2 regions of the Clostridium sp. NSJ-145 genome follow, and region 1 is predicted to be linked to the other one. Evidence: a T-box and tRNA genes for the amino acid it is inferred to sense, from the RefSeq annotation. Region 1 holds a T-box; the other holds one or more tRNA genes.
The links. A T-box is a leader RNA that pairs with one kind of tRNA and senses whether it is charged. The one in region 1 lies ahead of metG (methionine--tRNA ligase), so its partner is inferred to be a tRNA-Met.
Positions count from the first base shown of each region.

Region 2: it encodes a tRNA-Met, which carries the amino acid that the T-box ahead of metG (methionine--tRNA ligase) is inferred to sense. The anticodon was not compared.

Region 1 covers NZ_JAJNOS010000013.1:71,854-79,573, reverse strand. Annotated here, with positions in the region: gene LQE93_RS12460 (Na+/H+ antiporter NhaC family protein) at 1-1,063, shown strand, start outside; T-box leader at 1,159-1,396, shown strand; gene metG (methionine--tRNA ligase) at 1,527-3,479, shown strand; gene LQE93_RS12450 (methionine--tRNA ligase) at 3,925-5,376, shown strand; gene LQE93_RS12445 (sigma-70 family RNA polymerase sigma factor) at 5,681-6,211, shown strand; gene LQE93_RS12440 (hypothetical protein) at 6,217-6,537, shown strand; gene LQE93_RS12435 (zinc ribbon domain-containing protein) at 6,556-7,332, shown strand.
Region 2 covers NZ_JAJNOS010000010.1:147,598-155,317, reverse strand. Annotated here, with positions in the region: gene LQE93_RS10665 (helix-turn-helix transcriptional regulator) at 1-835, shown strand, start outside; gene LQE93_RS10660 (pyridoxamine 5'-phosphate oxidase family protein) at 962-1,405, shown strand; gene LQE93_RS10655 (CAP domain-containing protein) at 1,516-2,301, opposite strand; tRNA gene LQE93_RS10650 (tRNA-Met) at 2,667-2,742, shown strand; gene LQE93_RS10645 (hypothetical protein) at 3,491-4,087, shown strand; gene LQE93_RS10640 (HAD hydrolase family protein) at 4,265-5,545, opposite strand; gene LQE93_RS10635 (MATE family efflux transporter) at 5,944-7,317, opposite strand; gene LQE93_RS10630 (multicopper oxidase domain-containing protein) at 7,532-7,720, opposite strand, start outside.

The sequences.
Region 1 (7,720 bases):
AGTATTCCTTCAAACTATACCATATAGATTTTACAACATATTAATTCTTGCATTTATAATTATTACAGCAGTTACTTTAAAAGAATTTGGACCAATGAGAAAAGCTGAAATAGCTGCAAGAAAGAGAAATAAAGATATTGTTGAAGAGATAGCAGCATCATCTTCACAAATGGATGAATTAGAACCAAAAGAAGGTGTAGAGCTTAGCATATGGAATGCAATTATTCCAATAGGGACACTAATTATTTCAGCGCTAGTAGCATTCTACTATAGTGGATATAGCTCAATAATGGGTGGAGATAACGTAGCACTTCAACAAATAATGACTAACTCACCAATGTCATTTGCAGGAATAATGGAAGCTTTCTCAGCAGCAGATGCTTCAGTAGCATTATTCCAATCAGCATTATTTGCATCAGTTGTAACTATAATTATGGCTGTTAGTAAAAAGATATTTACTTTAAGTGAAGCTATAGAAACTTGGGTAGATGGAATGAAAGGGCTAATTATTACAGGAGTTATTCTTATATTAGCTTGGTCTTTAGGTTCAGTAATTAAAGAACTTGGAACTGCATATTATTTAGTTGAAGCTTTACAAGGTGCTATACCAGCATTTTTATTACCAAGTTTAATATTCGTTCTAGGAGCAGTAATATCATTCTCAACTGGAACTGCATATGGAACAATGAGTATATTAATGCCATTAGCAATACCTCTTGCACATTCAATTAATCCTGAAATGTCATTTATAGTAGTTTCTACAAGTGCAGTATTAACAGGGGCGATATTTGGAGATCATTGTTCACCAATTTCAGATACAACAATACTTTCATCAATGGGTGCAGGATGTAACCACATAAATCACGTTAATACACAAATATGGTATTCATTATTTGTTGCAACAATAACAATATTATTTGGTTATATTCCAGCAGGTTTAGGATTACCTATATATCTAGTATTACCATTAGCACTAGTTGCTGTATATGTTGGGGTACAAATATTTGGTAAGAGGGTAGATGAAGCTAACATAGAAGATGAAACAGGCGCTTTAGCAAAATAAGAAAATAATAGGGGCTATATAAAGGCTGTGCATGGGGGCACAGCTTTTATTTTTGCTTATTGACAGTTTTTACATTTTAGCATATTATAAAATTAATAAATGCATAGAAAAGAAGAGTAGTTTAGGAATATGTCTAAAGAGAGCTAGGATTTGGTGAAAGCTAGCGTCATTGAACTTTATGAAGATGGTCTTGGAGCAGATTATCTGAGTCTTATGATTAGGATAATACGGTAGCAACCGTTATATTGCACGGTGATGATAGTCACCTAGTGAGATATTTATTGTGAGATAAATGTAAAAATAGAGTGGTAACGCGTATATAACGCCTCTATATGGGTAATTAACCTATATAGAGGATTTTTTTATAATTAAAAATTAATAATTAGAAGTGAATATTTAACGAAAATATCAAAATTTAAATTCCTATATCTTAATTATTAATTAGAAAAAAGGAGGAAGAAATATGACTAAAAAACCATATTATATAACTACTGCAATTGCATATACTTCAGGTAAGCCACATATAGGTAATACTTATGAGGTAGTTTTAGCTGATAGTATAGCAAGATATAAGAGATTACAAGGCTATGATGTTCAATTCCAAACAGGAACAGACGAACATGGTCAAAAAATTGAGTTAAAAGCTCAAGAAGCTGGTATTACACCAAAGGAATTTGTTGATAATATAGCAGGTGAAATTAAAGGAATTTGGGATTTAATGAATACTTCTTATGATAAATTTATCAGAACAACTGATGAGTATCATGAAAAACAAGTTCAAAAAATATTCAAGAAGCTTTACGAACAAGGGGATATATATAAAGGTCACTATGAAGGATTATATTGTACACCATGTGAATCTTTCTTTACTTCATCACAATTAGTTGATGGTAAGTGTCCTGACTGTGGAAGAGAAGTTCAACCAGCTCAAGAAGAAGCATATTTCTTAAAGCTTAGCAAATATACAGATAGATTAATTGAGCATATAAACACTCATCCAGAGTTTATTCAACCAGAATCACGTAAAAATGAAATGATGAACAACTTCTTATTACCAGGATTACAAGATTTATGTGTATCAAGAACATCATTTAAGTGGGGTATTCCAGTTGATTTTGATGATAAACACGTTGTATATGTATGGCTTGATGCTCTTTCAAACTATATAACTGGTTTAGGATATGATTTAGATGGAAATCATGCAGAAGCGTATACAAAATTCTGGCCAGCAGATTTACACTTAATAGGTAAGGATATTTTAAGATTCCATACTATTTACTGGCCAATTATGTTAATGGCTCTTGATATTCCATTACCAAAGCAAATTTTCGGTCATCCATGGTTATTACAAGGTGACGGAAAAATGAGTAAGTCTAAAGGTAATGTTATATACGCTGATGATTTAGTAGAATTATTTGGTGTTGATGCAGTTCGTTACTTCGTTCTTCATGAAATGCCATTCGATAATGACGGAACAATCACTTGGGAATTAGTTACTGAAAGAGTTAACTCAGATTTAGCTAATACTTTAGGAAATCTTGTTTCTAGAACAGTTACAATGGTTGAAAAGTATTTTGATGGAGTAATTCCAGTACCAATGGTTAAAGAAGCTGTGGATGATGAGCTTATCTCATTAGCGCTTGAAACTCCTAAAAAAGTTGCAGATAAGATGGAGCATTTAAGAATTGCAGATGCTTTAGATCAAATATGGAACTTAATTAGAAGAACAAATAAATATATAGATGAAACTACTCCTTGGGTTCTTGGAAAAGATGAATCTCAAAAGGATAGACTTGCTACAGTACTTTATAACTTATGTGAAAGTATAAGATTTATATCAAGCTTAATTGCACCATTCTTACCAGAAACAAGTGCAAAAATCAATGAACAAGTTAATATTTCAAAAACAGATTTAGAAAGCTTACATTCATTTGATGGAACAGCTGCTGGAACAAAGGTTAATAGAGGTGAAGCAATTTTCCCAAGACTAGATGTAAAAGCAATATTAGAGGTAGTTGAAAAGAAAAAAGCAGAACAATTAGCAGCACAACAAAAAGTTGAAGAAAAGAGAGAAATAACTCCAATTAAAGAGGAAATCACAATAGATGATTTTGCTAAGCTTGACTTAAGAGTAGTTAAAGTAACTGCTTGTGAACCAATCAAGGGAGCAAAAAAATTATTAAAATTAAAAGTAGATTTAAATGGTGAAGAAAGACAGGTAGTATCAGGAATAGCTAAATTCTATAAACCAGAAGAATTAGTAGGAAAATACGTTGTTTTAGTAGCTAACTTAAAGCCAGTAACATTAAGAGGAGAATTATCTCAAGGTATGATACTTGCTGCAGCTACAGACGATGATAGTGTATTAAACCTAGTAAGTCCAGGTGAACTACCAACAGGAAGCCAAGTAAGATAAGTGAGACTCTAAATCTCCGATTTAGCTAGTCGAACTTACACCTACGAACGGATGTGAGTCGGTGTTTCCTCTAAGACTCTAAATCTCTGATTTAGCTAGTCGAACTTACACCTACGAACGGATGTGAGTCGGTGTTTCCTTTAAGACTCTAAATCTCCGATTTAGCCAGTCGAACTTACACAGACGAACGGATGTGAGTCGGTGTTTCCTCTAGACTCTAAATCTCTGATTTAGCTAGTCGAATTTGACTAAAAGCTCAAGTCTGTGATTGGGTATCTTGAAGTTACACTATAAGTGTATTGATTTGACGATAGAGGAAGTTTCACTTAAAACAAAGGAGCCATTAGGCTCCTTATTTTATAGTGAAAAGTTTTGCTAAAGCAATATTTTCACTTTCACCGTAGGTGAACTTTTCATCTTTGTAGCAATAAAAGGGGGTTTTTTAATGAATATAATTATAGGAAATGCATGGCCTTATGCTAATGGACCACTTCATTTAGGAAGAATTGCTGTATGGTTACCTGGGGACATTTTAGCTAGGTATCATAGAATGATGGGAGATAATGTTGTATTTATATCAGGAACTGACTGTCATGGTACTCCTGTTACTAATAGAGCAGAAGAAGAGGGGATATCTCCGTTAGAAGCTGTAGAAAAATATCATAAGGAATTTCAAAAATGTTTTAAATCTTTAGGATTTTCTTTTGATATTTTTGAAAAAACTCATTCTGAATATCACCAAGAAAAGGTAAAAAAATTTATTTTAGATTTATATGAAAAAGGATATATATATGAAGAAATAGTAGATGGGTCAAAACATTTATTCTTTGCTTTATCTAAGTTTGAGGATGATGTAAAGTACATATTTGATAATGAAGATGGATGGAGAGAAAATGCCAAAAAAATATTAAAAAGATATCTTGATGAAGGATTAAGGGATAGAGCTGTAACAAGAGATTTTAATTGGGGCGTTGATGTACCGTTAGACGGATATGAAGATAAAAAAATATATGTATGGATTGAAGCGGTAATGGGATATCTTACTGCCAGTATGAAATGTCTAAGTGAAAGAGGAGAGGATTGGAAAGAATATTGGAGCGGAGATGATTCAAGGGTTTATTTTGTTCACGGAAAAGATAATATACCTTTCCATACTGTTATTTTCCCAGCTATTTTATGTGGAGTAGGAATTAAAAATCCTAATTTAAGAATGATATCAAGTGAGCATTTAAAACTAGAAGGAAAACCATTCTCATCAGTTAAGAATTGGGCATTATGGGCTGATTATATTACAAAGAATTATAACGTAGATAGTTTTAGATATTATCTTATGCTAAACTCTCCAGAAGATAAGGATACTGATTTTTCATGGAGGGATTATATAAATGTAAATAATTTTGATTTGGTAAGTACTTTTTCTCACTATGTACAAAGGGTAATAACTTTCTCAAGAAAAAATTATGGACCGAGAATACCAAGTGGAATTATAGAGGAAAGTTTAAAAAATGAAATTTTAGATTTATATTTTAGCGTTGGAGACGATATTGAAGAGGGGCATTTTAATAGTGCGTTAAATAATATAATGGCTTTTTGCAGAAAGGCTAATAAAGATTTTAAAGAAAATTTATTATGGGACATGGCAGAGAAGAATCCTGATTACTGCAAGAATAAGGTCTATAATAATATTCAAATAGTAGCTAATATAGCTAATTTATTAGAACCATTTATGCCTAATATTTGTGAAAATATAAGAACTTCCTTAAGTATTAATGAACCTATATGGAGTTTTATAGAAAAAAGAGATGGAATATTAAAAGAGGTTGATTTAGAACTAAAGAGAATTGATAAAAGAAGAGCTATTGATGAAGTTTTAAGATTAAAAGAGAAAAGAAATTAAAAAAAAACTAGAGCCTAAGTTGGGGGACGTCGGCTCTAGTTACCATTCTTTATAAGGAAACTCTTTCTCCTGAAATGTAACTTCAACTAATAAAATCAGAGATTTTGAGTTTCATTTAAGGTGGTTTTTTAGGGGTAAATAATAATGCTTTAACTACTTTACAAGTATTATATTACCCTTTTTTTGTGTCAATTAAGTGTCAAAAAAGCAAAGAAAATATTAACAAAATTTTTTGAAATTAAAATGAACTATTTTGAAGATATTACGTCTTAATAATGAAAGTTAATTTAAGGGGGTATTAAGAGTGGAGGAGATAGAGCTAATCAAAAAAGCTCAAGATGGCAATAAACATGCCATGAACATATTGCTTCAGAATAATTATAAAGCTCTATATGGATTTACTCTGAAAATGACTGCTAATGAAGATCTAACTCAAGATATAGTTCAAGAAGTTTGCTTAAAAGCTGTTGTTAATATAAATAAGTTCAAAGGGAAATCGAAATTTCAGTCATGGTTAATATCAATAGCTATTAATTATTATAGAGATATTATAAGAAGAAATAAAAAAATAGATTATAGTTATGAAATAGAGTTAAGCTATATTGAAAATAATGAAACAAACACTATATTAGATAGGTTACAAGTAGAAGAGATGCTTAAAGAGCTGAAAAAAATGCCTTATGAAAAACGAATATCATTTATATTGAAACATTATTATGGATATTCTTATGAAGAAATCTCTAAGGTATTTAAATGTTCTGAGGGAACTGTAAAATCTAGAGTGTTCTATACTGCATCAAGGTTAAAAAAGAAATTAGTAGGAAGTGAGGTGTGATATAAATGGATGATAGTAATATGTTAAATGATGAAAGCTTAGATAAATTAGGATATATAAAAGAGTTAGACATATTTTCTATAGTAGATAAACAGTTTGATAAAAAGCGTGAAAGAAAGAGAGTAAAAAGAGCGATTTTTATTTCTATATTAATAGTTGTATTTGTATCACTAATAACATGCTTAGCTATAATTATGCCTAGGATAGCAGTTATTGATAAAAGGATTATGAATATACCTAAATTAATTATAGGATATTATTTTGTTTCTGTATCAATGATGATGTTACTTATTATACCTATAATAAAAAGAAAGAAGTCTTATTAGAAAAGGGGGAGAAATTTTATGTTAATTATGTTTATGCCAATGATTTTTATGGCTATAATTTTTGGATTATTTATATGGCAAGCTATTTGGGTTGCTCTTGATTCAAGAAAAAGAGGAGAAGAGTATTGGTGGCTATGGACTATAGCTGCATTTATAGCATTTCCAGTTGGAATTATAGTTTATGCAATAGTTAGTAGAAGCGATAGAAGAAGATGCAATAACTGTGGAAAAGAAGTACCAAAAGACTTAAAGTTATGCCCATACTGTGGGGAAAGGTGTGGAAACTTTTGTCCTAACTGTGGACAAAATGTTCAACCGGGGTGGAGATTCTGTCCTAATTGTACAACAGAACTACCTGATGAAATAGCTAATAGTAAAAGAAAAATAAATAATAAACCTATTATAATAGTAGTTTCTATAATAGTAGTATTAGCAATTTTATTTGTGGGTATGTTCGTAGTAAGCTACGTTAGTTTCTCTGGAATTACTGGAAGCTACGCTGAAGAGATTAACACTTTTGATACAAGCGGATATCAAGGTAGGGTATTTAATGAAAGAACAACAGACGTTTTAGAATATACAATTACATCTAATCAGCATAGCTTTTGGTATAAGGGAGAAAGAGAAAAAGGCGATATAGTGGTGAAGCTATATGATAAAGATGGAAATTTAAAATCAGAAACAGATAAGATTTCAGCTGAAGAATTTACTGAAGGAATGTTTGTAGAACCAGGACAAAAGGTAGAAGTTTATCTAAATGATTATAAAGGTTCATTTTATGTAAGATTCAATTAATGAGAGGTATTACACCATAAAGGAAATTGGAACAAGAAGTGGAACGAGCTTGGAACAAGTTTTAAAAGTAGAGCACTTCTTTTTAAAAATAGAATAATATGTGGAACAAGAGGAACAAGAATCGGTCTTGTTCCTTTTGTTGTTCCATATGGGAAGTGGCTAAAATACTAGGATTGATTAATGTTTGGAACAAGGGAACAAGAATTATATATTAAGAACGAATAATAAGTAATAGTAATTATAGGTGCGCGTACACGCATATACACGCGTATAGGAAAAAATGGAGCTTGTTCCTATTCTTGTTCCACATAAGAATATATAAGATTGAAATTTAATGTTTATATACTTATCAAAATTTTGAGCTTTGGTATAATAAGAATAATGATTT
Region 2 (7,720 bases), on a different contig from region 1:
TAGAGAAAAATTTGAAAGTTCAAAAGAGTTACTTCATTCATCCTTTGAATTACTATCTCCACAACAAAAGTTTCTATATAACTTTTACGTAGGTGTAGATACTTTAAATCTTTCAGATAATAAATCTATTGGAAAAGAATTTATAGAAGAAGCTTTAACTTATAAAGATAATGGTCATTGTTATTACTGGCTATCTTATGCTTACAGAATAGAAAATAATCCAATAAAGTCATACGATTGCATAAAGAAAGCTTTAGACTTTTATGTAACAGAAGGAAACATTATAAGTATTATGTCTTGCTATGAAAAAATTGCTGAAGTTCATTTTATGCTAGATAACTATAGTGATGCCATTACTTACTTAAAAATATCATTAAGTATCGCTGAAAAGCTTAAGAATAGATATTTTATTGAACATTTAAATTCAATAATTTCATGGGCATACTATAGATTAAAAGAATACTCTACTTCATTAAATTATTTAAAAAATAATACTGGACTTGTTGACCATAGAATGTTAGTTCCTGATAGTATAACTAAATCTTTAATATATTTTTCATTAAATAATAAAACTTTATTAAAAGAATCAATCAATGAACTTCAAAATGCCCAATCCTTAGAACATATAAACAATGATTTAGCTAATATAATATATAAATTATTCACTATATATATAGATGATGATAATTATTTAAAAAATCCTATGTGGGAAAATCTATTAATTTATATAATTGATAGTATGCATAAATTATTAGAACTAAAGAAAGTTTTTATTACCTTACTTAAGGAGTACTATATCTATAATAGAAAATATAAAGATGCTTTATTTTTATAATTTTAAAAGCAAGTAGTATAAAATTTCTTATATTACTTGCTTTTATTTACATAATTATTATACAATTTCAGCATTTCTTTCATATACTATAGCATATTATCTTAATAAAAAAGGAGCATTCCATGTATGGATATTTGTAATTATAAAAATCTTTCAACTAAAGATATTATTGCAATTTTAAACGAAGAGAAAATGTGCTATTTAGCTACAACTGATACAACAAATATCTCATCTGTACCTATGTGGTATGTTTTTGACTATTCAGATGATAATTTAATATTCTACTTTATAAGTAACAATACTAGTCAAAAAATTGATAACATTTATTATACTGGCATTGCAGGTATCACTTTATTACAACATCATCGCTGTAGAAAAGTAGAAAGTTATAAAACCATAATAGCAAATGGAACTACAACTGTTATTAATGATATTAAAGAAAAAATATCTATAATTGAAAAATTCGAAAATAAATATAATTGCATAACAAATTTTTCATGTATAGATACTTCTAATATAAAATTCTTTAAAGTTACCGTTTCTGAAATTACTGGTAGGTATTATTCTTAAAAAATATACTTTCTTAAAACAAAAAAATAGAGCCTATACTTAATATAGGCTCTATTTAAAAGTACATTTATGTTAAATTGGTATCTAGAACGCTTAATTAATTTAAAATATTATCTATAAAACTCTTGAGTTGCATAGACTTTATTTCCAATTTGATATACTCCTACTCCAATGCTTGTAAAGTCTGTAGATAGTATATTCTTTCTATGACCTGATGAATTCATCCAGTTAGTCATAAATTGGTTAGCTAATACTGTTGGATCAGTACCATAACCCCCTAGGTATGCTATATTTTCACCCCATGAATTATATGAGACCCCATCAGCTTTCATTTGAGCTGTTATATAATTACCATTTAAATCAGTATGACTGAAGTAATTATTATCTCCCATATCCTGAGATTTAATTCTTGCATATTTCTCCATTGTAGTGTTATAACTCAATGGTGCTACACCAGCCTTCACTCTTTCTTCATTAACTTTATTAAAGATAGCTTGTTCGACTTGTGCCATAAATTTATCAGATGCATTTGTATCATCTGTTACTGCATCTCCTTCATTTGTTGGAGGTGTAACTGTTGTATCATCTCCTGTTGTAGGTGGAGTAACTTCTGTATTCTCCTCTCCTGCTGGTGGTGTTACAACTGTATTGTCATCTGATGTTGGTGGCGTAACTGTAGTATCATCTCCTACTGTTGGTGGTGTTACTACATTATCATCTCCTGTTGATGGTTTTTCATCTTGACTTGGCTTACAAGGTCTTTGATATTTATGCTTACAATGATGTCTATATGCTCCACCATTATTTGAGTCATAATATCTTGTAGCAGCACTTGCTGATACAGTTCCTAACATTGTAGTTCCAGCTATTACTAGCGCGATTATTTTAGATTTCATTTCCATTCCTCCTATAATTTGAACTATTATGTATAGTTCATTTTTAGTTCTAATGTACTTTTACGTCTTTACCAACTTGTCCACTTCATAGTAACACATAAATTCTAAAATTATTATAGTGGACTACTTGTAATTAAGATTAAATTACCCTTGTAAATAAATCATTATCATATATGGAATATAGTGTGATGCAAACTTATATTTTCATAATAATATTATATTCTACCATTCTATCGTATTTTAGACTCTAAGGTATCTCTTATCATCTTAAGGCTTAATACGCCATAATATCACTTTGACTTTAGTGCTTTGCTACATTATACTTAGGTCATAAGTTAATCAATGAAATGCATACAATTTAATATCGCGGGGTGGAGCAGTTGGCAGCTCGTTGGGCTCATAACCCAAAGGTCGTAGGTTCAAGTCCTGCCCCCGCAACCAAAAACAACCCTTATTCTTACTATAAGGGTTGTTTTATTTTTAGTTGATATAACTTATAAGCTTATATTAAATTGTAAAACCATTCTTTAGCAAATTACTTTTCCTAAATAACCATAATTATTATTCTTATTTTAAACTTATATAGACTATGGTTATTTATAGTATTATTATATGATTTACTATCATCATTACAAATATTAAAAATTACAAATATTAAAACGTTAATTTTTTATATAATTAAAAAGTGCGAAGCAAATTTGCAGCTTCGCACTTTCCCAATCGTTACTTTAACTTTTAATTAGCTAATTTTTGCTAAACCTGTCCTTTTATAAACTCAAATATAAGTTTTTTTAAAAAAGCTTTTAATTTTATCTAATCATTTTTCTTGACTTTTTTATTATGTTTACATCCACAATTATTGGCTTTCTTCTCTTTTTCTTGTTGGCTTGCACATGAACAATCGTGTTTTTCACTCATATTAATTCCCTCCTAAAACCTGATGCCCTCTTGGTACAGTACTATTATCTACAAAGTCTAAGTATTAATACCATGAAAATAAATCCTTTTTTATGATTTTATTGAGATAATTATATTAATCCTAATTCTTAATATTTGATTATTACCTCTTTTTTATATGAACTTCAAAAGCTTGTTAGTTGGTTACAATAAAATTCAAGGTATCATTTTTCTTGTTTAACACATAACAATAATAGATATTTTATCTAATACTATTTTTTAGGAGGTTAATATGAAAAAGCATAAGAGTGAAAAGATACACCAAGTAGTTCATGATAATGATAGAAAACTTAATTTACATGAAATAAAAGCTGAAACCGGAGCTGGTAATGGATTCAAATCTTCAGGCGAACAATCTAAGGTTCCTATACAAGATACTTATGAAGCAAGTAGTAAAAGCGAAAAAATTCAAGAAGCAATGTCTAATTCTAAAGGGAAAATTAATTTACATACTATAAAGGCTCAAACTGGTGCTGGTAATGGTTATAACAATACTGAACGTGCTTCTGAAATTTCACCAATTAAAGACACATTTGTTAACACTAATAAGTTTCATAAGATTCACCATGTTGTAAGTAATATCGAAGGTAAAGCAAACTTACATAAAATAAAGGCTCAAACTGGTGCTGGTAATGGTTATATTACCCAAGAAGATTTAAAAGATAATATAAATACTCCATCTTGCGATTCTAAAAATCCTGAACCCCTTTACGGAACTACTCACAAGAGTAACCATATTCATGCAGTTATCCATGCTAATGATAGAAAATTAAATCTTCATCAAATCAAACAAAAAACTGGTGCTGGAAGTGGTTATAAGCATCAATAATTAATATTTTTAAGGAGGCATTCCTATGACAAAACATAAAAGCGAAAAGATTCATGAAGTAGTCCATAAACATGATAAGAAATTAAATCTTCATGAAATAAAAGAAGAAACTGGTGCAGGTAACGGTTATAAAAAATAATTATATAATTAATGGAGGCATAAATTTGCCTCCTTCTTTTAATACTTGTGCCAAAAATAAGGTCTATAAATTTTTCTTAGCTTTTTAACTACTTCATTAGGATCATTTTTACTTATATAATTTTGAAAAACTTCATTATCTTTTTCAAAGACTAGTGTACTTTTTGCATCTGTTAAGCTTTGAACATACTTAATCATATTTTCCTTAATAGCTTTTTTATTATAAATCTTAATATAAGTATATCCTGGATAATCATCAGAATCATATTTTAAAACTTTAAACTCTTTTGTATATCCTAACCTTTCTAATTCTTCATATAAAGATTCTATTTTTTCAGTCTCATCAATAAGCATTAAATAAACCGCTCCATATCTATCTGGTAATTCCTCTTTTATATAATTACGGTAAGGAGACGACCTTAAGTTATTATATATATCACTTTCCACCGGATTTTTAAAATCCCCATAATAAATCATAACAGAATCTTCTACTACTGTATTTATAAAGCAATGCATATTTCTAGCCTGAATTAAATCTACAAGTTTCTTAGTTTCTTCATGAGTCATTTCATACACTTTTAAGTATTTATTTTCTTTCATATCAAATAATATAGCTCCATCCATAGCTATAACAGGTAAATTTAATCTTATATCTTGTAATGATGTAACTAATGCTCCTGGAGTTTTCATAGTTGCAATTGTTAACTTAACTCCATCATCAAGCATTTTATTTAACTCAATCTTACTATATGAAGTTAAAGTTTCTTTCATATTTAATAATACTTTATCTAATTCGGCTACAAAAAGTAAATCATTCCTTCTTTTCCTCGGTAGCTCAAATGTATTTATGATAAGTGCTAAACCAATACCAATCATAGTATCCATCATTCTATTAAATACAAATAAATATGGATTTTTATCTTTAAGATGGTTAACTACTATACTTAAAAATACGACACAGGAAAAATACGAAGCATTTTTCTTATTAAATATAACTGTGGTATAAATAATTGGAATTATTAGTAATGATATTGTTATATATCTAAAAAGCTCATTATCAAAGGGTATAACATATAACTCAACTAATATCATTATCAATCCATAAGCAGCTCCTATAAAAGTTCCTATAGTTCTTTGTATAGCGTTAGCCTTTGCATTGCTACTATAAGGTTGCATACACCACAATACAGACAATGCTGTATAAAAAGGTGTCCCTTGCTTCCCTCTTAAAAAATAAATAATGAATCCTAGCAATACTCCTATCGAAGATTTAATAATTCGCATTCCTATCGGAGGAAGTGCTATTTTTCTTTTGTTCATTTAAATATCCTCCATATATCTATTAGTTTTAACTTTTGTTTAAATATATTATAATTATATAAAAATTCTCTAAAAACCATAATAATTATAATTATAAAGTTAAAAAATTACTAGTTAATTTATTCCAAATACACAGAGATAATATTCATATTTAATAGCTTCTTATTAATATTACTCTTCTCTTTCGCATCCTTCTTACGTATAAATACTAAACTCATTAGGCATATAAATTATTAGTTCTAAGTGCTTATCTTTTATCAGTTAATTAGATTTTAAAATTAACATATCAATAAAATTATAAATTTGTGCATTTATCTCTCTTTTATTTAATTCTCTGTAATCAACAAAAAAGTGTAGATATCTCTACCTACACCTTATATCCTTAACTCTATAATTATTTATCTAACCTGTTCTAATGTATTTAATCCATTTTTATAACCTTGTATTAATGGATTCTTATAAAATGAATATGATAATTGTAATAACATAAAGCACCAAATAATTGGTTCACAAATAATAACTCCAAGATATTTTAGGCTTGGTATAAATAATGCTACAAATAAACATTTTCCTAAAAATTCAATTATGCTAGATGCTAAAGGAACAACTTTTTTTCCTAATCCTTGAAGAGAATTTCTTAAATTTAAAAGCATACCTAATATCGCATAAAATGGTGCATTAATTATCAAGTATAAAGCTCCATTATTAATTACAGTTGGTTCAGTTGATCCTGATAACACTTTTACTAAAGTAGATGCACTAAATAATAAAGCTACAGTTATTATTGCACCCCAACAAATAGCCATTATATTTGCAACTTTTACACCTTTACGAATTCTTTCATACTTTTCTGCTCCTTTATTTTGAGAAACAAAAGTAGATAATGCTAAACTCATAGTCGCAACAGGCATAGTACAGAAGCTATTAAGCTTTCTTGCAGCAGTATGCCCTGCTATAGTTAAATATCCTAAACCATTAATTGCAGTTTGTAATATAACTGTTCCTGTTGATACAATAGATAACATTAATCCCATTGATAAACCTTGACCTGCTAACTCTTTATATAAATCTTTTTCAACTTTGAAACATTCTTTACTAGGAATAAGTATTGGACATTTCTTTATTATATAAATCAAACAAAGAATTGCTGATATACCTTGAGCAATAACTGTAGCCACTGCTGCTCCAGCAATCCCCATATTAAATTGAGTAATAAATATTAAATCTAAAACTACATTTATCACTGATGAAATAATTAAAAATACTAATGGCATTACGCTATTACCTATAGCTCTTAATAAACCTGCAAATAAGTTATATGCAAACATTACTCCAACAAATAAAGTAATAACTGAAATATATGAATATGATTCATTTATAATATTGGCTGGTGTATTCAATAACTCTAATAACGGATATAAAAATAATCCTGATATAATCATGATAACTACTGTTACAATAGCTCCAATAACTAAAGATCCTGCAACTGATTTTTTAAGTAACCTCTCATCCTTAGATCCATAAGATCTAGCAACTACTATACTTAATCCATTTCCAATCCCTAAAGCAAACCCTATAAGCAACTCATAAACTGCTCCACAAGCACCTATAGCTGCCAATGAAGTATCACCTAATACATTACCTATTATCATCGTATCCATTGTGTTATACATCTGTTGGAATACGTTAGAAATAAATATTGGAACTGCAAATAATACTAAAGCTTTCAATATATTTTTATCTCTAATTAAATCTACTTTAAATTTAAACATTAACCTCTCATCCCCCTCTTCATATACTCTTAATTACTTCTAATCAACCTTTCAAATTCTTCTATTCTTATCCATATTACTACTTAGGCTATACTCTAAGTCAATAGATTTTTAATTTTTGAAAATTAATCTTTAATACTCCTTAATAACATTAAACAATTAAATTTACATATAAAAATAGCTAGCCAATAAGCTAGCCATTATATTAAAAAATTTATTTTACATAGTTAACTGTGGTAAACATTCCTCCAACTCCTGGTGCTCCATTATTAGTAACGTGATGTGGCATATGGCAATGCATTGGCCATATACCAGGATTCTTAGCTATAAACTCAATATCCCATGTTTCACCTGATGCTACCAATATTGTATTTTTATAAATTTGTGTTTCTTTTCTTATAGG